2 regions of the Acetobacterium sp. K1/6 genome follow, and region 2 is predicted to be linked to the other one. Evidence: riboswitches for the same ligand, from Rfam matches in the RefSeq annotation. Region 2 holds a riboswitch; the other holds the start of a gene.
What was found. Region 2 has a riboswitch for cobalamin ahead of U2P91_RS08895 (energy-coupling factor ABC transporter permease). Riboswitches for the same ligand answer to the same signal wherever they lie in the genome.
Positions count from the first base shown of each region.

Region 1: another riboswitch for cobalamin. It lies ahead of U2P91_RS13240 (EutP/PduV family microcompartment system protein); the one in region 2 lies ahead of U2P91_RS08895 (energy-coupling factor ABC transporter permease).

Region 1 covers NZ_JAXQGA010000016.1:3,541-15,452, forward strand. Annotated here, with positions in the region: gene U2P91_RS13230 (cobaltochelatase subunit CobN) at 1-3,083, shown strand, start outside; gene U2P91_RS13235 (radical SAM/SPASM domain-containing protein) at 3,097-4,152, shown strand; gene U2P91_RS13240 (EutP/PduV family microcompartment system protein) at 4,240-4,701, opposite strand; cobalamin riboswitch at 4,848-5,033, opposite strand; gene modA (molybdate ABC transporter substrate-binding protein) at 5,211-6,005, shown strand; gene U2P91_RS13250 (ABC transporter permease) at 6,014-6,835, shown strand; gene U2P91_RS13255 (ATP-binding cassette domain-containing protein) at 6,832-7,593, shown strand; gene U2P91_RS13260 (heavy-metal-associated domain-containing protein) at 7,568-7,786, shown strand; gene modD (ModD protein) at 7,801-8,646, shown strand; gene U2P91_RS13270 (C-GCAxxG-C-C family protein) at 8,728-9,225, shown strand; gene U2P91_RS13275 (ArsR/SmtB family transcription factor) at 9,594-9,881, shown strand; gene U2P91_RS13280 (FAD-dependent oxidoreductase) at 9,881-11,912, shown strand, end outside.
Region 2 covers NZ_JAXQGA010000008.1:61,677-73,588, forward strand. Annotated here, with positions in the region: gene U2P91_RS08870 (hypothetical protein) at 1-436, shown strand, start outside; gene U2P91_RS08875 (response regulator transcription factor) at 640-1,314, shown strand; gene U2P91_RS08880 (sensor histidine kinase) at 1,327-2,337, shown strand; gene U2P91_RS08885 (ABC transporter ATP-binding protein) at 2,463-3,230, shown strand; gene U2P91_RS08890 (FtsX-like permease family protein) at 3,214-5,223, shown strand; cobalamin riboswitch at 5,445-5,626, shown strand; gene U2P91_RS08895 (energy-coupling factor ABC transporter permease) at 5,796-6,533, shown strand; gene U2P91_RS08900 (energy-coupling factor ABC transporter substrate-binding protein) at 6,511-6,810, shown strand; gene cbiQ (cobalt ECF transporter T component CbiQ) at 7,015-7,725, shown strand; gene U2P91_RS08910 (energy-coupling factor ABC transporter ATP-binding protein) at 7,718-8,560, shown strand; gene hemA (glutamyl-tRNA reductase) at 8,535-9,827, shown strand; gene U2P91_RS08920 (precorrin-2 dehydrogenase/sirohydrochlorin ferrochelatase family protein) at 9,805-10,392, shown strand; gene hemC (hydroxymethylbilane synthase) at 10,411-11,912, shown strand, end outside.

The sequences.
Region 1 (11,912 bases), on a different contig from region 2:
TTATCAGCGATTATTTTTCCAGCAATGGAAAACTCAGCATTGATGGACTCATTAATTTTCAAATGCAGGCCGCTACCGGAAATACGCAATCCGGAGACTTGTTTTCTCAAAGTGTGGCTGTTTTTAAGGAAATGAATATCCCGGTTTTTCGGCCGGTTGTCAGTCGGCTCCAGAATCAGCAGCAATGGGAAGCGAATTTAGCCGGTCTTTCGGCGGAAATATCCTGGGCCTTTACCACCAGTGAAATGATGGGGATGATTGAACCGATTATTATTGGTACCCGCAAAGATACTCAGGATATGCTGAAGATGACGCCGATTCCCGAGCGGATTTCGCGGCTGGTTGCCAGAATTATTCGACGCATTGAACTTAAAAAGGTGAAAGCTGCTGATAAAAAAATCGTGTTAATGCTACACTGTTCACCCTGCGCGGGCGTTGAAGCGACGCTGGGATCAGGGGCCGGGCTTAATGTCTTTGAAAGTGTGGTGCGGATGTTGAAAACCTTGAAAGCCGCAGGCTACCAGATAACGGACATTCCCGCCGATGGACCGGCTCTTAAAAAAATGATGCTGGATAAAAAAGCCTATCAGGATTTTCGTTGGACCACGGTTGAGGACATTGTCAAGGCTGGCGGTGACATCTATCGGATGCCACTGTCCGGCCGGGGCGGATACAATCAATTCTATGAGAACTTGGACCCGCTGCTCAGAGCGTCGATGGAAGCAGCCTGGGGACCACCGCCCGGGGAAGGGATGGTTTTCGAGAATCAGCTGGTCATTACCGGGCTGAATTTTGGCAATGTGTGGGTGATGCTTCAGCCCAAACGGGGCTGTTATGGCCCGAAATGTACCGGGGAAGTCTGCAAGATTCTTCATGATCCAGCCTGCCCGCCGCCCCATCAGTATCTGGCCACCTATCGCTATATCGATGAGTTGTTAAAGGCCCATGCCGTAGTTCACGTCGGAACTGCTGGCAGTTTGGAGCATTTGCCGGGAAAAACCAATGCGTTGTCAGAATTCTGCTGGCCGGACGTGGTGATTGGCAATCTGCCTAATTTTTATTGCTATAATGCCGCCATCGGCGTCGAAGGCGTGGGTACCAAGCGCCGTAATTATGCGGTGGTGCTTGATTATCTGCCCAGCTGTCTCAATACCGATTATACCCGGATTGAAGTGATCAATGAGTTGGGAAACTACCTGGAGGCGGTTGATGTTCAAAGTCAGCAGGTTGAAGTGATGCAGAATAGCATTGAAAATCGCATCAATCAGACACCGGAATATTGCAAAATCGTTGAAAAAGAAGTGGCATTTTTAGAAGGCGTAAAAAAACTCAAGGGTTTACTAACTCAGTCCATCACCCATTCCTTTGAACAGGAGAATCATATTTGGGGAGAGGTTCCCAAACTCAGTCATCAGGTATCCTATATCAAAGAATCAATTGATGGAACCAGCTTGTATGCATCGCTGGTGAAAAAAGACTGTATCGATGACTATACCTATCATTCGGAAATGTTGTTGTTGATTTCTGGTTTGCTCAGCCCGACTAAAACTGCAGAACTCCAGTCGCACCCCAGTGATGTGATGGTACCGGGCATTCTGGAAGCGGCGGTGCTGGAAAATGAAATAAAAAACAACCAAAGCAGTTTGATGAGTGTTGAAAATGAATCAAGGGCCCTGATCGAGGCCTTGATGGGGGATTACATAGAGCCGGGGCTGGCGGGCTCACCCCGGGATGGACTGGGGCGGATTATGCCAACCGGGCGAAATTTTTACTTGATGGATACCCAAAAAGTTCCCACCAAATCGGCCTATGCCATTGGGGTGGAAATGGCGGATCAATTAATTCGTCAACATCAAAAAGACACCGGACAATTTCCCGAAAAGGTGGCCATGAACATGATTTCCACCGACATCTCGATGACCAATGGAGAACAGCTTTCTCAGGTTCTGGCCTTATTGGGCGTTACACCGGTCTGGAATGAATCGGGGATTGTGATGGATGTCAAGGCGATTCCATTAGAAGCACTGGGACGGCCGAGAATTGACGTGATCATCCGGATTTCCGGCGTTTTAAGAGATTCCTATCCCGATCTGATTGCCTTGATGGATCAGGCAGTGCAAATGGTGGCTGTGCTTAACGAACCAGAAAGCTTAAATTTTGTTCGCCGCAATGCCTTAAAAACAATCAATGAACTGGCAGGAACAGAAGAAGTGGCCCAGGAAACGAGGTGGCGGCGTGCCACCATGCGGATCTTTGGCGACAAGCCGGGAACCTACGGCTCTGGCGTAGATCTGGCCTTAAAAGCCAGTGCCTGGGAGTCGGAAGATGAGTTGGCCAAGGTGTTTACCTCATTTTCGGGTTATGCCTATGGCGATGGTTTAAACGGAGCGGTGTCCCATAAAGAATTTGTGGATAACGTTAAGTCGGCGGAGCTTGTTTTTGAAACCTCAGTGAGTAATCGGTATGACCTGCTTTCATCTGGCTATAGCGCTTCGGTGATCGGCGGTTTTAACATGGTCAAAAATCAGTTTGATCAGGATGCGCTCAAACAATATCACGGGACCTCCAACAATAAAGAAAAGGTAGTTATTACAACAATGGCAGATGAGCTCAATCGCATTGTCGAAGGCACCTTATTTAATCCGCTCTGGAACCGCTCAGTAATGGACAAGGGCTATCGTGGTGCCGCCGAGGTAATGCGAAAGGCGCAAACCATTTTTAGCTGGAAGTGTACCACCAAAAATGTTGATGACAGGGCTATTGATGAAATCGTTAAGACCTATCTCGGTGATCCGGAAATGGCAAGCTGGCTTAGCCAGGAGAATAGCTTTGCCATTGAGGAAATGTCAAGACGATTTCTGGAGCTCCACCAACGACAAAAATGGAATCCTAGTCTCGAGGCATTAGAAATTTTAACAAATATTTATATGAAAATTGAGGGTGATATGGAAGAGCTGATGGAAGAATCCCAGGGTGATTACCAGGGCGGGACAATCGAAATTGTCGGTCACCAGGATGTGGAAGCATGGAACAAAAGTATTCAGGAAGTGGATGCCCTGTTCGATTCAGAGAAAAGTCTGTAAAAAGAAGTGATGGGTGAGATCACAATTTTTAAGACGTGTAACGGAGGTGGTTATTATTTCAAAAGAAAGTGTGCTAATTGTCCTTTGGACTACCGGTCGCTGTAATCTGGCCTGCGAATACTGTTATGCCGGTTTAACCCATCTAAAAGCGGATATGGATTTTGAGACCGCGGCTCAGACGCTGGATCTGTTTTCCGATCATTATATGAAAATTCAGTTCGCCGGGGGAGAACCGCTGCTGAACTACCCTTTAATCTGTCAAGTGGTTTCTTATGTGAAGGAAAAAAATTACAATGCCAGCTTTCAGATGCAGACCAACGGCATCTGCATTACCCCGGAGATTGCCGTGGGCCTGAAAAAAATGAGGATTGCCTTAGGGGTCAGTCTTGATGGTCCCCCGGAGGTGAATGAGTTTACCCGGGGAAGGACAAGAGACGTGATTGCCGGGATTGGGTGTCTGGCTAATGAAGGAATCAAAATCAATCTCAACAGCGTGGTGACCAGTCACAGCATCACACAGCTTCCCAAGCTGGTCAGTTTCGCCTATTATTTGGGTAATGTAGGCGGGATTGGCCTTGATTTATTGCGGGATGCAGGGCGCGCCAGAGACCAGCGGGCGATCATCAAAAAAGCCACCCCAGAGCAAATCAAGACAGCGTTGACGAAAATGGTTGAGACTGCTGAGGAATTATATCGGCTGACTGGTAAAAAAATTGTGATCCGTGAGGTTCATGAAGCGAAGCAGCGGTTGAAAATGACCTCGTGCAACAAGGAATACTGTTATGCATCCTGCGGTAGATCCTATGTCGTGCTGCCTTGTGGCGATGTTTACCCTTGCGGATCACTAATTGAAAATCCGAAATATTTTATGGGGAATGTGGTAAAAGCGCGCCCCTTAAAAAACGTTGTCATTGTAAAGGCAGAATCGCAAGGCTGTAAAACATGTGACTATTATAGCATCTGTCCCGGGGGCTGTCCCTCGCGCCTGATCTTAAATGATGAAAAAAAACAGGACACCTCGCTGGACTGCGTGTTAAAAAAGGCCGCCTTTGAGCTGGCCAGACAATAACAAGGCTTGGTGAAGTGGGAAACGATTAAGACGCAAGTTTAGCAATCATATCGCTGTTTGAAAGTAAGTCTACGGCAGGTCGTTTGCTTAATGATCAAAAGCGACATACGCCTGAATAACCGTCTTAAGTTCAGAGACCCCTTCGCCGGTCAATGCACTTACCGGGTGAATCTTATCAGGGTGGACTCCGGCATAAGTCAGGTAGCGTAGACTTCGCTTGAGGTTACAGTGTTTATGATCAATTTTGGTAATAACCCCAATTACGGGGATGTTATAGGTACAGACAAAATTAGGTGGAACCGAGTTTTGGTGATCGGTGCTGGAATTAATTAGAATAATCAGCCCCGCATCACAGGTTACATTAATGGCCTGAGGACGAAAACAGGGTAATTCAACAAATTCGCCAGGGGTATCAATAAAATGATCAGAATAACTGACCTGCTGGGTTTTCCCATAGGTAATAAATTCATTGGTCAGCCGTAAAAATAGGGTGGTTTTACCGCTACCGATCCGTCCGATGAGGGCGATGCGATTTTTATTATTGGCCATAAATAAATCCTCCAGTCTGCAAAAAACAAAAAAACCTTTTTTAAAAAAGGTTTGCAAATACGGAGTTGTTTCCGTGACGCCTGCAGTTGATCGGTGGGGCGTCATTTCGTTTTATTCTCACATTTTGCAGCCTTCTTTGAAGCTTCAAACAGATCGTGTTTTGACAAAAATATCCTGACTCAGAGGGACATCATACACACAGCCTTCTTGGTTAACCCAATGACTGAATGCGTCCATATTCTTCTCCTTACAGTAGCAAAGAAACTGTCGCGGATTTTTACCGCGTTCCTTTTGTAAACACTTTTTCTAGTTTATTATAGTCTAAAATCGGTCAATAATCAAGCACCTTGATCATTTTTAAAAGGACCAAGGATTAATACAAGTGAAGAAATTTGGCTGCTTGCGAAGAAAAAGGGTTGGTTACTTGACATATGCCAATAACCTATTATATAATTCAAAACATATCTAAACGTTACAAAACAATACTAAAGTAATGAAAAGGAGATGTGATGAAGAGCGTTAAGAATTGGTTAGTGGTATTATTGGTAATGGGAATAATTATCAGCTTGGTATCAGGTTGTAGCAGTAAGGCTGACGGAGCGCAAGAGAAAGTTGCTGAAAGTCAAAGTCTCGCTGGTCAAATCTTGTTTGTGTACTGTGGGGCTGGCATGACCAAGCCTTTCGGGGAAATTGCCGATAAATTCAAAACAGAAACCGGTTGTGAAATGGAAGTTGTTTATGCCAATGCGGCCCAGCTTCAGAATCAGATTAAGACAACTGGTGAAGGGGATTTGTTTATTGCCGGCTCCGCTGATGAATTGGCACCAGTTAAAGATTTTGTTACAAAAAGTAAAGAACTGGTCAAACACATCCCTGTATTGGCTGTAAAAAGCGGAAACCCACTGGGAATTTCCGGCTTAAACGATCTAGCAAAAGAAGGGGTGGAAGTTGTGCTGGGTGATGGCGATGCCACGCCAATTGGTAAGATTGCCAATAAAGCGTTAACAGATCTGGGGATTTTAAGCAATGTCAATGTCATTGCCCGGGCAGCCACAGCACCGGAAATATTTAATGCCCTGTCCGTTGATGAATGCGATGCGATTATTGTCTGGAAAGAAAATGTGACTGGTTCCGCCACCGAAATTGTCAAGACAACGGATCTGGATACCTATGTCAAAAAAGTTCCGGCGGCACAATTAAGCAGCAGTAAAAATACCGAAACACTGGATGCGTTTATGACATTCTTAGATTCGGATTCTGCAAAAGCGATATGGGAAAACTATGGATACGAAGTAGTTAATTAAACGATCTGATGAGGGAACGATTTTCAGTATTTAGTTTATTTGAAATCATTACAATCGTCATTACGGTCATAGTTATTAGCTTTACCTCAGTACTGATAGTGGCAATCGTCTTAAAAGGGTTACCCTATTTGGGTCAGGCATTTTATTCAGAAGAAGTGCAATTCGCTGTTAAAATGAGCCTGTTCACCGCAAGTATATCCACAATCATTTGTATGGTGCTCGCCATTCCCACCGCATATGCATTAACACGGACTGCGTTTCCCTTTAAAAAACTGTGTCAGATGATGATTGAACTGCCATTATCGATGCCCTATCTGGTTTTGGGTCTTAGTTTATTAATTATTTTTTCGTCAGACTTTGGTAAGGCCCTTAAAGAGTTGGGATTTAAGGTTGTCTTTGATAAAAATGGTATCATTATTGCTCAAACCGTTGTCAATCTTCCCTATGTAGTCCGATTTATTCGGACCGCATTTGAGGAAGTTGATGAGCGACTGGAGTTTATTTCCGGCAGTCTGGGAGCGACGAAGTGGGAACGCTTCATAACCATTACCTTACCGCTATCCAAGAATGCCATTATCACAACTATTATTTTAGCCTGGTCAAGGGGCCTCGGCGAATTTGGGGCGACGCTGATGTTAGTAGGAGCCACCCGGATGAAAACAGAAACCCTGACGACATCCGTTTATTTAAATCTGGCAACCGGGGATACCGGTGCTTCCATGGCATCGGCAACAATTATTCTGATTATTTCGCTGATTTCTCTTTTTCTGACCAACTGGATTGGCAGGAAAAATCCCCAGGAGAGCAGGATGAAGGACGTGAACCGATGATTAATACAATGGTTGAAATTAAAGACTACTCCATTAAATTAGGAACCTTTCAATTGAATAATATCAATTTAAACATTCGTGAAAAAGAAATCTTTGCCGTGCTGGGCAGAACCGGATCAGGTAAAACTGTTCTGCTGGAGTCCGTGGCCGGTTTTTATCGGAAATTCTCTGGTGAAGTGTGCATTCAGGGAAAGCCGGTAGTCAAAATTCCTTTAGAGAGGCGGCAGATTGGTTTTGTTTATCAGGATTTCGGTCTGTTTCATCACATGTCTGTTTATGAGAATATTACTTATGGATTAAAAATTCAAAGAAAAGACAAGGCCTATAAAAAAGAAATGGCTGATAAAATGGCTGAAATCTTGTCCATCGGCGATATCTTGAATCAGTATCCGGGAACCTTAAGTGGGGGTGAACGTCAAAGAACGGCCCTTGCCCGGGCACTGATTCTTAATCCAAAATTGTTGTTGATGGATGAGCCCTTTTCATCCTTAGATCCGGCCACCAAAGAAATGATGTATCAGCAAATTAAAGAAATTCATAAACTATTTGGCTGTACTATTTTATTTGTAACCCATGATTTTAATGAGGCGCAAGTAATGGCTGATCGGATTGGCATTATGGTTAAGGGTGAACTACGGGGGGTCCGTAAAAGTACGGACTTGTTTAAAAACTGTCAGGATCAGGAAGTTAACCAGTTTTTATTGGGACGATACGAGAAAGGAGGAGCCGTGCATGAAAGAGTTTGCTTTGCAGGTTGAGGGCATTATGTGCCCAAAATGTGTTAAAAAAATCAAAGAGACATTACTAAGTAAGGATGGTATTGATGATGTTGGGGTTAGTGCGGATTTTACGACAGTAACGGTAAAACTAGATGAAAATAAAACGAATGCTTTACAGATTGGCAGTATTATTGAGAAAATAGAAGATAAATCATTTAAAATAATCAATTGAACATGGGGGAAGATATGGCGTTTATAGCAATTAATGAAATCGACCGGCTGATTAATGAGGATGTTCCTTATATTGACTTGACCAGCTGGACACTGGGGATCAGAGAGCAGGAGGCTCGGATTACTTATTTTACACGAGAAGACGCGGTTGTGTGCGGAACCGAAGAGGTGCGAGCGGTTTTTGATCGGATGCATATTGAGATGGATCATATGGTTGTTTCCGGAGAGAAGATTACCGCTGGTTCAGAGCTGATCACAGGAATCGGTCGGGCTGAGGATTTGCATATGGCCTGGAAAGTAGGACAGAATATTCTGGATAATTGTTCGGGAATCGCAACAAAAACACGAAAAATGGTAGATGTTGTTAAATCTTATAACCCGAATATGGCCGTTCTGACAACCCGAAAGGGTTTTCCCGGGACCAAAACCCTGGCGACCAAAGCCATTATGGCGGGTGGCGCCATGCCTCATCGGTTGGGTTTGTCTGAAACCATTCTTGTTTTTAAACAGCATCTGAATTTTATCGGTGGATTTGAGGGTTTGATCGACAAACTTCCGCAAATAAAAGCGGAATGTTGTGAAAAGAAAATCATTGTTGAAGCAACAACGCTGGAGCAGGCAGTTAGTCTTTGTCAGGCTGGAGTAGACGGCATCCAGTTTGACAAAATGAGTGCAGAAGAGCTGACTGGGGCAGTGGAACGTTTAAGAAAAGAGTTTCCATCCGGTATTTTATTGGCGGCCGGCGGAATCAACGAGACGAATATTTCAAAATATGCCCAAACAAATGTAAATGGGATCATTACAACCAGTTTATACAGTGCCAAGCCCATTGATATTGGTGTTAAAATAGACAGAAATTAAAAGTACTTACACATTGAAACCAGAAAAATTGGAGTAAGCATTTTTAAAAAAGTTCTAAGAAGGAAAGGCATGATAGATTAAATGAGACATCAAACAAAAGAAAAGACATCATTAAACGACAACCAGAGAAAAACGCATTCTGAAATAGCCCGGAACCTTTTTAGGCAAGGGTATAATTGTTCACAGTCTGTTTTTCTGGCGTTTTGTGATGAATGTGGATTGGCGTTTGAAACGGCTGCCAAATTAAGCTCATCTTTTGGTGCCGGAATGGGGCGGCTCCGGGAGGTTTGTGGTGCAGTCACGGGGATGTTTATGGTCGCAGGGCTCCTCTACGGCTACACCGATCCAGAAGACCAGAGCGGCAAAGCAGAGCATTATCAGCGGATTCAATTGCTTGCAAAGGCGTTTGAAGATCAGAATCACACGATTATCTGCCGGGAGCTTTTGGGACTTGAAAAAGGAAAAGACAACCCAACGCCGGAACAGCGGACAGAAGCATATTATGCGAATCGTCCCTGTGAATCATTGGTGGGAATGGCGGCAGAAATTATGGAAAAATACATTAACGAAGAAAATTAAAAATCCTTTGCTGGGTATCAATTATAACGCGGATCAGTTGGATAAAGAAATATTTAATAAGGTAGTTATTATTAAAGTATGAGAAAAGCCGGAAAATCAGGTTAAGCGCTAGGGCCACCTGAATAATCCGGTTTTTTTGTTATCTTCGAAAAATGACTCACACCAGTGCTTAAATCCATTTTGAATATTGATACTCAGAGCTTAAATAGGATTTTTAAAAAAGCTCGTTTAGATTAACAGAGTGTTTAAAGATTCTAAATAATGGTATATAAGTAAAATTAATAAAATTAAAAAAACACTTGACATATTAATATGTTATAATATAATGGTATTGACATTATCTTAACAGAGTTGATTGGAGAAATCTAATGGAAATGAAACCGAAAGATTGTGATGAACAGGCTGAAATATTAAAAATTTTAGGAAATCCGATTCGATTATGTATTGCCAGAGGTTTAATAAAAAAGGGCAGTTGTAATGTGACTTATATGGAAGAATGTCTTGGGGTATCACAATCATCGATTTCTCAACACTTGTCAAAATTAAAAAGTGCTGGGATCGTTAAAGGATACCGTTCCGGAACTGAAATTTATTATGAAGTAGTATCAGAAAGTGCAAAAAAAATAATTAATGCAATATACGAGGAGGAAAATTGATGAAAAAGATTTTGATTGTTGGAGGCGTTGCCGGTGGTGCGACTGCTGCTGCCAGATTGCGACGTTTAAGTGAAGAAGATGAGATTATTCTGTTTGAACGGGATGAATATATTTCTTTTGCCAACTGTGGTTTACCCTATTACATTGGGGATGTGATTAAAGATCGCAAGAAATTATTGGTTCAAACCGTCGATGGTATGTCTAAACGCTTTAATTTGGATATCAGAAATTTTAGTGAGGTCGTTGCGATTGACCCGGTTGCTAAAACTGTCGAAGTGAAAAATCATCAAACAGGAAAAACATACAACGAAAGCTATGATAAGTTGATTCTATCCCCCGGGGCAAAACCGATTGCACCACCGATTCCCGGATTGTCAGAAGCAAAAAATATTTTAACGCTAAGAAATATTCCGGACACAGATAAGATTAAAGCGGTTGTTGATAGCGGCAAGGTAAGACGGGCTGTTGTTATCGGCGGTGGTTTTATTGGTGTCGAAATGGCCGAAAATCTGCAAGAACTGGGTGCCAATGTAACCTTGGTGGAAAAAATGAACCAGGTCTTAAAACCCCTGGATTTTGAAATGGCGCAACTGGTGCATCAGGAAATCAATGCTAATTGTGTAAATCTGATTTTAGGAGATGGGGTCGATCATTTCCAAAAACAGGGCAGTGAAGTCGTTCTGGAAAGTGGTCGCGTACTGGAGGCCGATCTGGTCATTTTAGCTATTGGTGTGGTTCCCGATAATATGCTTGCCAAACAGGCAAATCTCAAGTGCGGGCTCCGTGGTCATATTGTCACGACACAAAACTACGAGGTACTCAGCGGGGTAGATGAGAGTGTTTATTCGGATATCTTTGCTATTGGTGATGCCATTGAAGTTAAAGATTTTGTGACTAAGGATCAAACCGCCATTCCACTGGCGTGGCCTGCTAACCGACAGGGGCGGGTTGTAGCGGATTACATCAATGGAAAAACAATTAAAAATTTTGGAATCCAGGGAACTGCGGTAGCAAAAGTATTTAATAAAACCATTGCTTCAACGGGAAATAATGCGGTACAACTGGATATGAAGAAAATTGACTATCAAATTGTGATGGCCCATCGTGCCAATCACGCGGGTTATTATCCTCATGCAACCAATATTGCCTTAAAGTTGCTTTACGATCCTAAAACGCTCAGCATTCTGGGGGCTCAGGCCGTTGGACAGGAAGGAACCGAAAAACGAATCGATGTGATTGCATCAGCCATGAAAATGGGGGCTACCGTTCTTGATCTTCAAGATTTTGAGCTTTGTTATGCACCACCTTTTTCATCAGCCAAGGATCCGGCTAACATTCTCGGTTATATTGCAGAAAACATTGAAGATGGGGTATACAAAACCGTTGAATGGCACGAAATTGATGCAATTGTCGAAAAAGGCGGATTTTTGCTGGATGTGCGCTCACCAGTCGAAGTCAGTGCGGGTGCCATTAAAGGTTCTGTCAATATTGAGTTGGATAGTTTAAGAGATCGTATTGCTGAGATTCCCATTTCAAAGGATACACCCATCTATGTCACCTGCCAGGTCGGTCAACGTGCTTATCTTGCCATCCGAATATTAAAGGGTAATGGCTTTACCAACATCTATAACTTGTCTGGTGGATATAGTACATACCGAACCGCTCATTACAAGTTGGCGGAGTTGGATTTTAATATTGGGGCGTGTATCGTTAAAAAAGTTGACTCAGATGACGGTGATGTTGACCAGGGCGGAAGAGGAAGTGATGGTGAGCAGGGTGGAACCGGAAATGATGTGATTAAAAAAAAAGTTGATGTAACTGGACTCCAATGCCCGGGGCCACTGATGGCCACTTATGACGCCATAAAAAGTGTCGAATCCGGTGATCTGGTTCAGATTATTGCCACTGATTTTGGATTTGTCAGTGACATAAAAAGCTGGTGTGAAACCAATGGACATACGCTGGTTTCTCAGGAGACAAAAGGGAAAAGCTATATTAGCATTATTAGAAAAGGTAGCGAGGGTGAAGCCT
Region 2 (11,912 bases):
ACAGGGCACGCTTTACAATTATTATGGCGATATAATTTACGAGGGTAATTTTGACATGGGCTATTACGACGAGACGACTGTCCAGAGAAAGGCCCGATTGGATCCGTTTAAAGCTCAGACCACAGAGTTATCTTATGCCGATGTAGTTGAAACGGCTAAAAATGAAACCGGAAATAAGGTCAAGATGACGGGACGGGTTTATCAGGTTTATGAAAACTTTGAAAATCAACACTACTTCTGTGATTTTATCATGGATTTAAACGATGATCCTAATCAAATGGTACAGGTCTATTATCGCTTAAACTCTGGAGAATCCCCCTTTGTTGAAGGCCAAATGGTAACCGTATGGGGAACTGTTGAATACCTTTATACCGACACCACTGATGATGGTCAGCAATACTCCATCCCCAATGTGGAAGCCTGGAGTGTGGAATAAATTTTAGCGATACAAAAAAACTCCCCGTCATGCAATGGGGAGTTTTAACGTTATCGATAAGAACAAATCTGACAGTCGAATTTCAGATCGATTTTGAAATTGGGCTACTTTGATTTATAATGGGAGTTAAGCGGCAACAAAGCGGCAACAAAGCATCAGTGTTTTACTTTGCCCACGGTCAGAAAAGGATAGGATGGTTCGGTATGTATAAAATACTAATTGTAGAAGACGATCAGATTATAGCAAAAGCACTAAAAAATCATTTGGATAAATGGGAACTTGAAACCCAAATCGTTGCGGATTTCCATCATATTATGGATGAGTTTGTGGCCTATGATCCGCAGCTTGTCCTTTTGGATATCTCCCTGCCATTTTTTAACGGCTACCATTGGTGCAGCGAAATCCGCAAGCTTTCTAAGGTGCCGATTATTTTTATTTCGTCGACCAGTGATAACATGAATATTGTTATGGCAATGAACATGGGCGGCGATGACTTTATTGCCAAGCCCTTTGATCTGGCGGTGGTGGTGGCAAAGATTCAAGCTCTGCTTAGGCGGACCTACTCCTTTCAGGGCCAAGTAAGCCTACTGGAACATAAGGGCGCGATTCTAAATCTTAATGATGCCAGCATTATCTATGTGGATCAAAAAGTGGAACTAAGTAAAAATGAGTTTAAAACCCTTCAAATTTTACTGGAAAATAAGGGCAAGGTGGTCTCTCGGGATGTGATTATGAAACGGCTTTGGGACAGCGACTGCTTTGTGGACGATAACACCTTGACGGTAAATATTGCCAGGCTGCGCAAGAAATTGGAAACAGCCGGGCTGGCCGATTTTATTGCCACTAAAAAAGGCGTCGGCTATTTAATTGGGGATTAATCGAGGTGTAAAATGAAAATATTATTTGTATTGGGTGCTTACTTGAAAAGTCGGATTAGGGTAATGGTCGCCTTTGTCTTATTCATACTTGTCTTTGCCATGGTATATGCCCTGTATTATTTGCCGCTGGAGCCGATTGTTTATAGTACTGAACTGGTTATGGCTCTGGCCGTTGTTTTTGCCGGTCTGGATTTTGTGCAGTTTTATCAAAAGCATCAGCGCCTGACAGAGGGGATCAGTAGGGCCACCGCTGGGGTGGGGGAATTACCAAAGCCTCGGGATTTGCTGGAAGTAGACTATCAAACCCTGACCCGGGTATTGGCGGAGAATCGGGCTGAGCTGATCTCCCAGTTCGATAACCGGCAAACGGATATGATTGACTACTACACCTTATGGGCCCATCAGATTAAAACCCCTATCTCAGCAATGGGACTGTTACTTCAGACGGAGGAAGGTGATAGGGAACGCACCAGCACCTATGCCCAGGAACTTTTTAAAATTGAACAATACGTCGAGATGGTGCTCCAGTATTTAAGGCTTGAAAGTATGTCATCAGATTTGCTGTTGGTTGAGTATGATTTGGCAGACCTCATCAGACAGGCGGTGAAAAAATATAGCATTATTTTTATCAATAAAAAAATATCGTTGGAGTTGGAAGAAATGAATTGCCGTGTTCTAACCGACGAAAAATGGCTGATCTTTGTTCTGGAACAGATTATTTCAAACGCTCTGAAATACACCAATCAGGGGAAGATATCCATTTATTTGGATGAACATTCAGAAAAAACCCTAATTATTTCTGACACCGGTGTTGGAATCAGAGAAGAAGATATTAAACGGATTTTTGATCGGGGCTTTACCGGTTACAACGGCAGAATGGATAAAAAATCTACCGGCATCGGTCTTTACTTGAGTCAGCAAGTATTAAATAAGCTCTCCCACGTAATTACTGTAACCTCCCAGGTGGGAAAGGGCACCCGAGTCAGCATTGATCTGGCCACTAAGCGGTTTGAAGCCTTATAAGACAACCTTACAAAAGTGTAAGATTAGAAGTCGAAATGTAAGTCGAAGCGATGGCAGGGCAGCTGCGTTTCCTTTATACTTTAGTTGTCGATAAGAAAATTTCAAATCATAGAGGGAGAAAAATAATGCGATTACTCGAAGTAAAGAATTTAAAAAAGATCTATACCACCCGGTTTGGCGGGAATCAGGTACAGGCGCTGTCTAATGTTAGTTTCTCGGTGGAACAGGGCGAATACGTGGCCATCATGGGAGAATCCGGTTCAGGAAAAACAACCCTGCTCAATATTCTGGCATCGCTTGATAAACCCACCAGTGGGGAGGTGTTTCTGGACGGTAAAAATATTGTCACTATCAAAGACAGTGACATTTCGGCCTTTCGTCGGGATAATCTGGGTTTTGTCTTTCAGGACTTTAATCTTTTAGATACCTTTTCGATTCAGGATAATATCTTTTTGCCGCTGGTATTGGCTCAGAAAAAATTTGAAGAAATGAACAGCCGGATTAAGCCCCTTTCGCAGCGATTAGAAATCGAGGAACTGCTACAAAAATTCCCCTACGAGGTTTCCGGAGGGCAAAAACAGCGGGCCGCAGTGGCCCGGGCACTGATTACCGAGCCCAAACTGGTGCTCGCTGATGAACCCACCGGTGCCTTGGATTCCAAGGCGGCGATGAATCTGCTAAAGATCTTTTCAACCATCAATGACCTGGGTCAGACGATCCTGATGGTTACTCACTCAGTGGCAGCAGCCAGTCATGCCAACCGGGTGTTATTTATCAAAGATGGCGAAATATACAATCAGATCTATCGGGGTTCGATGAGTAACGACGACATGTATCAGAAAATATCCTTTACCTTGTCGATACTGGCAACCGGAGGTGAGAACCTTGAATAAGTTTTTTTATCCCAAGTTGGCGCTGGTCAATTTAAAGAAAAACGGGAACACCTACATCCCTTATATACTGACTTGTATCGGATCGATTATGGCTTTTTATACCATCGTTTCAATCCAAAGCAATAAGGGATTAGACGCAATGCAAGGTTCGGAAAGCTTGAAAATATTATTATTCCTCGGGATTATTGTTATTGGCATTTTTGCGGTGATCTTTCTCTTCTATACCAACAGTTTTTTGATTAAACGACGAAAAAAAGAACTGGGATTATACAGTATTCTGGGAATGGAAAAGAAGCATATTGCCAGAGTGTTATTCTATGAAACGCTATTTGTGACGGTAATCAGTTTGAGTTTAGGGCTCCTTGGTGGGGTCCTGATTGGGAAACTGATGTTTCTAATCCTTCTTAACCTTGCTCATATTAAAAGTCCACTTGCTTTTAAGATTGATCAAATGGGTTTGTTATATACGACGGTTGTATTTCTGGCTATTTTTGGCTTGACCCTATTAACTAATTTTTTGCAGGTAAAGCTTACCAACCCCATTGATTTATTAAGAGGTGGGGAGCATGGTGAAAAAGAACCAAAATCTTCATGGTTGATGACGCTCATCGGCGTGATTTCGCTGGGAATTGGCTATGCGATTGCTTTATCAGTGCAAGATCCCATTGAAGCGATACTGCTTTTCTTTGTGGCCGTTATTTTTGTCATCATCGGAACCTATGCTTTGTTTACAGCGGGGAGCGTCACACTGCTAAAATGCTTGAAGAAGAATAAAAAGTTCTATTACCAGTCCCGAAATTTTATTTCAGTTTCCGGGATGATTTATCGAATGAAACAAAATGCTGTCGGTCTGGCTAATATTTGTATTCTCAGCACCATGGTATTGGTCACGATCTCCACGACGGTATCCTTATACATCGGTCAGGAAAGTATGCGGCGGGATTACTATCCCATGGATGTGAGCTTTATTGGTGCGGCTGAAACCACCGATTTTTCGGAGATTGAAAAAATTGTTGTAGCCGAAAAGACCAGTGCCAAGGTAGAAACAACAAATGAACTGTCTTTTGATATGAGTACTTTTACGGCCTTTAAGGAGGGCAGCCATTTTCTGCCGGATATGGTAACGGATGAGAACTTGGATCTAACGTATTATAATACGATCAGTAAGATTACCACGGTACCGCTAGAAGATTACAACCGGATGACGAATCAAAACAAAACCCTGGCAGAAAATGAAGTAATGATTTTTTCAGCCGGTGAGAATTACCAGGAACAAACCGTGGTTTTTGGCGAAAATCTGTTTTTGGTGGTTGAACAGCTCGAATCAGTGCCGATGGACTTCAAAAAGAAATTGATTACCGGAAATAGCTATTATATCATTGTCAATGACGAACAGATGATGTCGACTATTTACACGGCCATGAATGCCAATAAAGACAATGCTGACAGTGAGTCACCAGCGATTCATCACGCCATGATGTTTAATCTCAGTGGCAGTGAAGATAATATTAACCATTTTTCAAAACAGGTGAGGGCTTCGGTTAGTCAGCTCAATCCGGATATTGAGATAAGAAATATTTATGAATCACTGGCAGAACTTTATGGAATATTTGGTGGTTTTTTATTCCTGGGTGTATTTCTGGGCTCCCTCTTTATGATGGCCACGGTGTTAATTATCTATTTTAAACAGATTTCTGAAGGTTATGAAGACAGCGAACGGTTTGTCATTATGCAGAAGGTGGGGATGGATAAAACCGAGGTTAAAAAAACTATTGGCAAGCAGATCTTAATGGTATTTTTTCTGCCCCTGGCCGGAGCCATCATCCACGTGGCTTTTGCCTTTCCGGTTATTACTAAAATGTTAGCCGCCTTCCGGCTGACCAATATACCCCTAATTCTTTTATGCACGCTTGTGGGGGTTGTTGTTTATGCTTTAGTGTATACTGGGGTTTATCTACTCACGGCCAGATCCTATTATAAGATGATTCATTAATAGTTACAACGATTGGTTAATAAGAATCCCTCCCAGTTCATTTAATTAAAAGATCAGTGTTGCCTATCGTAATAGGGGCAGTTAATGGGCCTTATTGAAGGTTTGTAAAAAAATAGAGAGAGGCATCAAAGCTACATGTAAAACTGCTTTTAGCCTTAATTCACTTAAAAAAAACTGTACATTTATCGTATCCATGTTATAATATAACCACAATTAAATAAAAATGTAAAAAATCATTTAGGATGAAAAATTTCATTGAGGGAATCTGGTTAGAATCCAGAACGATCCGGTCACTGTAATTAGTTATGTCTCCTTAAATTGGCCACTGGGCACGTTTTGTCTGGGAAGGCGAGGAGAATAAAAGCTATAAGTCAGGAAACCTACTAATATGATGTACTAAAGCGTCCTTCCAGGGAAAAGGGAAGTTAGTAACATTAACAAAAGTTGGTTCTTGGTGTGAATCATAGAATTGATGGATATGTGTAATGATAAAACCTTTTTTCCCATAGTTATTGTGGGGAAAAGGTTTTTTTTCGGTAAATTATCATAAAATGGAGGTTAGCATGGAGAAAATGAAAAAAACCATGACCGTTGTGGGAATCGCGTTTTTAATGGTTGTTTTGGCTGCCCAGCCTGTAAACGCTATGCATATTATGGAAGGCTTTTTACCCATTGGTTGGGCTGTTTTCTGGTGGGTGCTAGCCCTGCCGTTTATCGCCTTCGGACTCTATCAGGTTGGGAAGATATTCAAAGACAAACCTGAGCAAAAAGTTCTTTTAGCCATAGCAACGGCTTTTACCTTTGCCTTATCAGCGTTTAAACTGCCTTCGGTAACGGGGAGTTCTTCTCATATGACAGGGATCGGCTTGGGCGCGATCCTCTTGGGACCCTTTGCCACTGTAGTAGTTGGTACCATTGCGCTTTTGTTTCAGGCGCTGCTGCTGGCTCATGGCGGGCTGACAACTTTGGGTGCCAACGCCTTTTCGATGGCAATTGTCGGATCTTTTGTGGCTTACGGGATTTACAAAGGGCTGTCAAAAATCAATGTTCCCAAAGCCTTAACCGTTTTTTTAGCCGCCTTTATTGCCGATCTGGCAACCTATGTAACCACCTCCATCCAGTTGGGACTAGCCTTTCCGGACCCGGTCGGGGGGATTGTAGCTTCCGTTGTTAAGTTCTTAAGTATTTTTGCGATTACCCAGATACCACTGGCAATTATCGAAGGCATTTTAACCGTACTGGTGGTTAACGCCATTTACCAATATAAAGAAAAGGGGATTATTTCAAATGAAACTCTCACCGATAACTAAGGTTGTTCTGATTTTATTAATTGGCGCACTGATTATTATCCCTCAGATTGCTTTGCCGGACGCTGAGTTTTCAGGCGCAGATGATGCTGCTGGAACAGCCATCACCGCAATCGATGAAAATTATGTGCCCTGGTTTGAAAGCTTGTTTGATCCCGGCGAGATGGAAGAAAAGCTATTCCTCTTCCAACAGATTTTAGGTGTCGGCGGTCTGGGAATCTGCTTTTTCTACCTTTATAAAAAGTCGAAAAAAAATGAAAAAGCCGATAAATCAGTGTAAATAGTAAGATAAAGCAGCACCGACACTTGTTACATCATGTTGTGACCTAGGGGTCAGACCCTGTGCATCAAGGCGGACACGGCGGGAGCCTGTCCGAGCTTGCAGCATACATCAGATTAACAATTGGTCGGTACGGGAGTTTGTCACCAACCTGAAGTCCGGCGACTTATATAAATATTAACTGCATCTTAGAAGGAGACAACCATGATTGATCGTTTTGCCCATACCAATAAACTAAACAATGCCAATCCTACTGTGAAGGTAGTGGTTTCGTTAGTCATGCTCCTTTCGGTTTTCTTCATCAATGAACCCCTGTATATGGCAGGGGTTTTTGGTGTTATGGTGGGGTGTACCCTATTGTGGGCAAAAATTCCGGTGCGGATTTATCTGCATACCCTGATTTTTGACTCCCTCTTTATTATCCCCGGAGCCCTGGCGTTATTGTTTACCATCGCCAGCGGAAGTCGTGGTAGTGGTGATTATTTATTTGCATTTAACTTTTTTCAGTTTACCATCGGTATCACTGCCACCAATCTGGTGCTGGCCAGCCTGGTTTTCTGTCGAGCGATGGCAGGAGTTTCCTGTATGCTTTTTTTAATTTACACAACCCCGGTGATGCAGATCGCCGGAGTCATGAAAAAAGCCCATATCAGCAATACTTTTTTAGAAATATTTGTTTTAACCTACCGCTTCATCTTTGATTACTGGGATAAACTTAAAGTCATGGCAACTGCCCAGGAATTGCGGTTTGGCTATCGCAATTTTAAAGTTGCCATCCAATCCATTGCAATGATGTTAAGCAATTTGTTTCTCATGGCCATTCAGAGCTACGAGGAGATGACACAAACCCTGGAATTAAAGCAATATCAGGGAGATTTTCATGTAAGCTATCGGAAAGGTCTGAAAAATGATTAAAACTAATAATTTGACATATCAATATCCGGACGGCACTAAGGCCTTAAAAAGTGTCTCTATTGACGGAAGTAAAGGGAATTGCATCGCCCTGATCGGTGAAAACGGAGCTGGAAAATCGACCTTGATGTCGGCGCTGATTGGGTTGATCAAACCAACGGAAGGAACCGTTTTTTTTAAAGAAGAACCCTTATCCTATAAGAAAAAAAATCTCTATGAATTTCGCAAATCGATTGGGCTGGTGATTCAGGAATCGGATAAGCAGGTCTTTTATTCCGGCATATATGATGATGTGGCCTTTGCTCTGAGGAATATGGGCATGGCTAGTGCGGTCATCGATGAGCGGGTGAAGGCGGCGATGGAAGCCACCGGCATCACACTTTTGGCCGATCGGCCAGTGCATTATCTCAGTTATGGGCAAAAAAAACGGGTGGCGATGGCCGGGGTTTTAGCCGTCGAACCGGAGATCATCCTGATGGATGAACCCACCTTAGGGCTCGATCCTAAAAGCAAGGCTGGGGTCAAAGCGATCATCAAAGGGGCACTGGCTAAGGGCATCAAGATTATTTTATCCAGCCATGATATGGATTTTATTTATGAATTTTGTGATTACACCTATGTGCTCCATCATGGCGGCGTGCTGGTAGAAGGTGAAACCACTGCGGTTTTTAAAAATACTGAAGCCCTGGAAACCGCCAGTTTGGAACAGGCAACCATGACCCGGCTGGAACAGTGTCTGGGGATTAAAGGGTTTCGCAGCATTGCTGCCCTGGAAGAAGCAATCAGAAATCAGAAAAAGGAGGTTCAAGTGGATGAAACTGGTAGTAGCGGGAATTAATCATAAGGATACACCTTTGGAAATTCGGGAAAAAGGGGCTTTTCTTCATCGCACCTTGAATGAGGCCATCCAGACCCTTTTGAATGAAGCGGATATAGCCGAGGTGATAATTCTTTCAACTTGTAACCGCAGTGAGATCTACGTCTCGACCCGAGACCAGGATGCGGCTGGGGAAATTTTAACCGATTTTTATCTTCATGAAAAATCAGCGGAACTGGCACCCTATCTTTTTGTTAAAAAAGAGCGGGAAGCGATGGTCCATCTCTATGAGGTGGTTACCGGTTTGGACTCGATGATTTTGGGCGAAGATCAGATTTTGGGTCAGGTCAAGGATGCGTTGGAAAAATCCCAGGCCATCAAGGGCTGTGGTAAATACCTGACGAAAATGTTTCGGGAAGCGATAACCTTTACTAAAAAAGTGAAAACCGATTATAAAATATCCGAAACCCCCTTATCCTTAAGCTCAACCGCGGTAAAGCATATCAAACGGGCGTATCCCGAGGATTATGGCGATAAAAAAATACTCATCATCGGGTCCGGGAAAATGGGTGTGCTGGCACTGCGCTATATGAAGGCCGAAGGCTTTTGTAACCCCTACATGACTAACCGTACCTTTCATAATATGGATCAGTGCGAGGCCATTCATGAAAACGTCCAGATGATCCATTATGAAGACCGCTATCAAGTCATTCCCGACATGGATGTGATTATTACTGCCACCGCATCGCCTCATGTTGTTTTGAAGGCCGCGGAAATGAAATCGCTGCGTAAACCGCTAACCGTGATCGATTTAGCACTGCCCCGGGATGTCGAAGAAGCCGTTGGCAGCTTACCTCAGGTAAAACTGCTGACCATTGATGATTTTAAAAATATGATGGATGAAAAAATGGCTTATCGGGTCAAGATTGCAAAAAAAATAGCGGCCGAAATTCAGGATGAAATCGATGGTCTGTTGTCCTGGGTGACCCACGCCAAGGTCGATAATATGGTTCGTGATTTAAACGAAACCTCCCGGCAACTGGCTGAGGAAACCATTGAAACCCTCTGCGGCCGATTAACCTTAAGTGAAAAAGAAGCGGTTTATTTGGCTAAGGTGATCCGCTCCAAATTTCGGGAAATGGTGATGCCGCCGATTAAACAACTAAAGTCACTGGAGTGTGAAGAACAAATTATTGGCATTGAAAAAACCGTGACCTATCTGTTCCCGGGAATTCAAGACAAAAAAACACAGGAAGATCAACAAAATGATGACACCGCTATTATTTAACTTGGAAAGCAAAAAGGTTCTGGTTGTCGGCGGTGGCAAGGTTGCTGCCAGACGGATTGTCACCTTGTTGGAAAACGGCATGCAGGTTATCGCGGTGAGTCCTGTTTTTTTGGAGTCGATCATTAAAACTGAGAATGGTCAGCTAACCCGGATTGATTCCGGCTATCACAAAGAGCAGCTCATTGGTGTCGATTTGGTAGTAGCGGCAACTGACAATCATGAGCTCAATGGACAAATTAAAAGAGACTGTGCGTCCCAAAAAATATGGTGCAATCGGGTCGATGATCCGAAGGATTCGGATTTTATTTTTCCTTGCGTTATTCGCCGGGGTGATTTAACCCTGTCGGTCTGTACCGAAGGGGCCAGTCCTTCTTTAACGAAGCACATTATCGACGATCTGGCCGACCGCTACGATGAAAGCTATACCGAAAAAACAGCCTTACTGCGATTACTGCGACAGGCTGTTTTAGCGGGTGATGGTGCGCCGAATGAAAAAACTGAAAAACTTAAAGAATTGTCCCGATGTTCCAATGCAGAACTCAGGTCAAAACTAGGAAATAACTGACAATTGGAGATAAGAGAAATGAATATAAAAGTTGGAACAAGAGGCAGTACTCTGGCCCGAACCCAAAGCCAGTGGCTGATTGATGTCCTGGCCAAAGCCCATCCGCAAATAAACTTCGAGATGGTGATCATTAAAACAAAAGGCGATCTGGTTCAGGATAAACCGCTTGATAAAATCGGTGATAAGGGATTGTTTACCAAGGAGTTAGAAGATGCGCTGCTATCCGGCGACATCCATATGGCCATTCACAGCATGAAGGATATGCCCTCAAAACTGCCCGATGGCTTAGCTTTGACGGTTCCAACCGTTCGGGAAGATCCCCGGGATGTCCTGCTGACGCCCCATCAGATTTCTTCACTGGATGAGTTGCCAAAGGGTGCGGTCGTAGCAACCGGAAGCAAACGCCGGATCAGTCAACTACAAAAACTGCGGCCGGATGTAGAAATCGTTGGCATTCGCGGAAATATCGATACCCGGATTCGCAAAATGCAGGAACAGCAGTTAGATGGTATTATTCTGGCCGCGGCTGGTCTCAAGCGGATTGGTCGGCTTAATGATAGCACCTATCAGACGGTAGCCTTGCCGGAGAACACCTTTATTCCGGCACCGGCTCAGGGAATTCTGGCAGTCGAAGTCCGGGAAGATAATGAGACGGTCAAAGAATTGATGGCTGCCATTAGTGATCACAACACGATCATTCAGATGAGTGCCGAACGCAGTTTTTTAAAGGCCTTAAACGGCAGCTGTCATATTCCGGTTGGTGCATTTTGTGAAATAAAAGCAGACACCATTGTGCTTTATGGACTTTATGGTTTGGAAGATGGTAGCCATGTGGTCACAAAGTCGATTGAAGGCACACCCGAGGAGGCAGAAAAGTTGGGAAAACAATTAGCAGCAGCATGTTATACCGCAGTGCATAAAAAAGTTGGGAAGGTTTATCTGGCTGGTGGCGGATGCGGAGATCCTGGTCTCTTAACCGTTAAAGCCAAGGCTATTTTAACCAAAGCCGATGTGGTGGTTTATGATGCCCTGGTCAATGAAAGCTTTTTAAATGATGCCCGAGCAGATGCCGAAATTGTTTATGTCGGCAAACGAGCTGGCAATCATGCCATGCGCCAGGAAGATATCAATGCCTTACTTGTCCAAAAAGGCTTAGAAGGCAAACTGGTATTGCGCTTAAAAGGCGGAGATCCTTATGTCTTTGGCCGTGGCGGCGAAGAAGGGGAAGACCTCTATGATGCTGGCGTCCCGTTTGAAGTGATTCCCGGGATTACCTCGGTTATCGGTGGACTGGCTTATGCCGGGATTCCGATTACCCACCGGGACTGCGTGTCTTCGTTTCATGTCATCACCGGACATTTAAAATCCAACGCCTATGATGGCTCATCGGATCTGGATTGGCCGGTGCTCGGTAAGTTAAAAGGCACCATCGTCTTTTTGATGGGCGTCAAGAATCTGGAAAAGATTTGTGACGAACTGGTTAAAAATGGCATGAATCCCGAAATGCCGGTGGCTGTGGT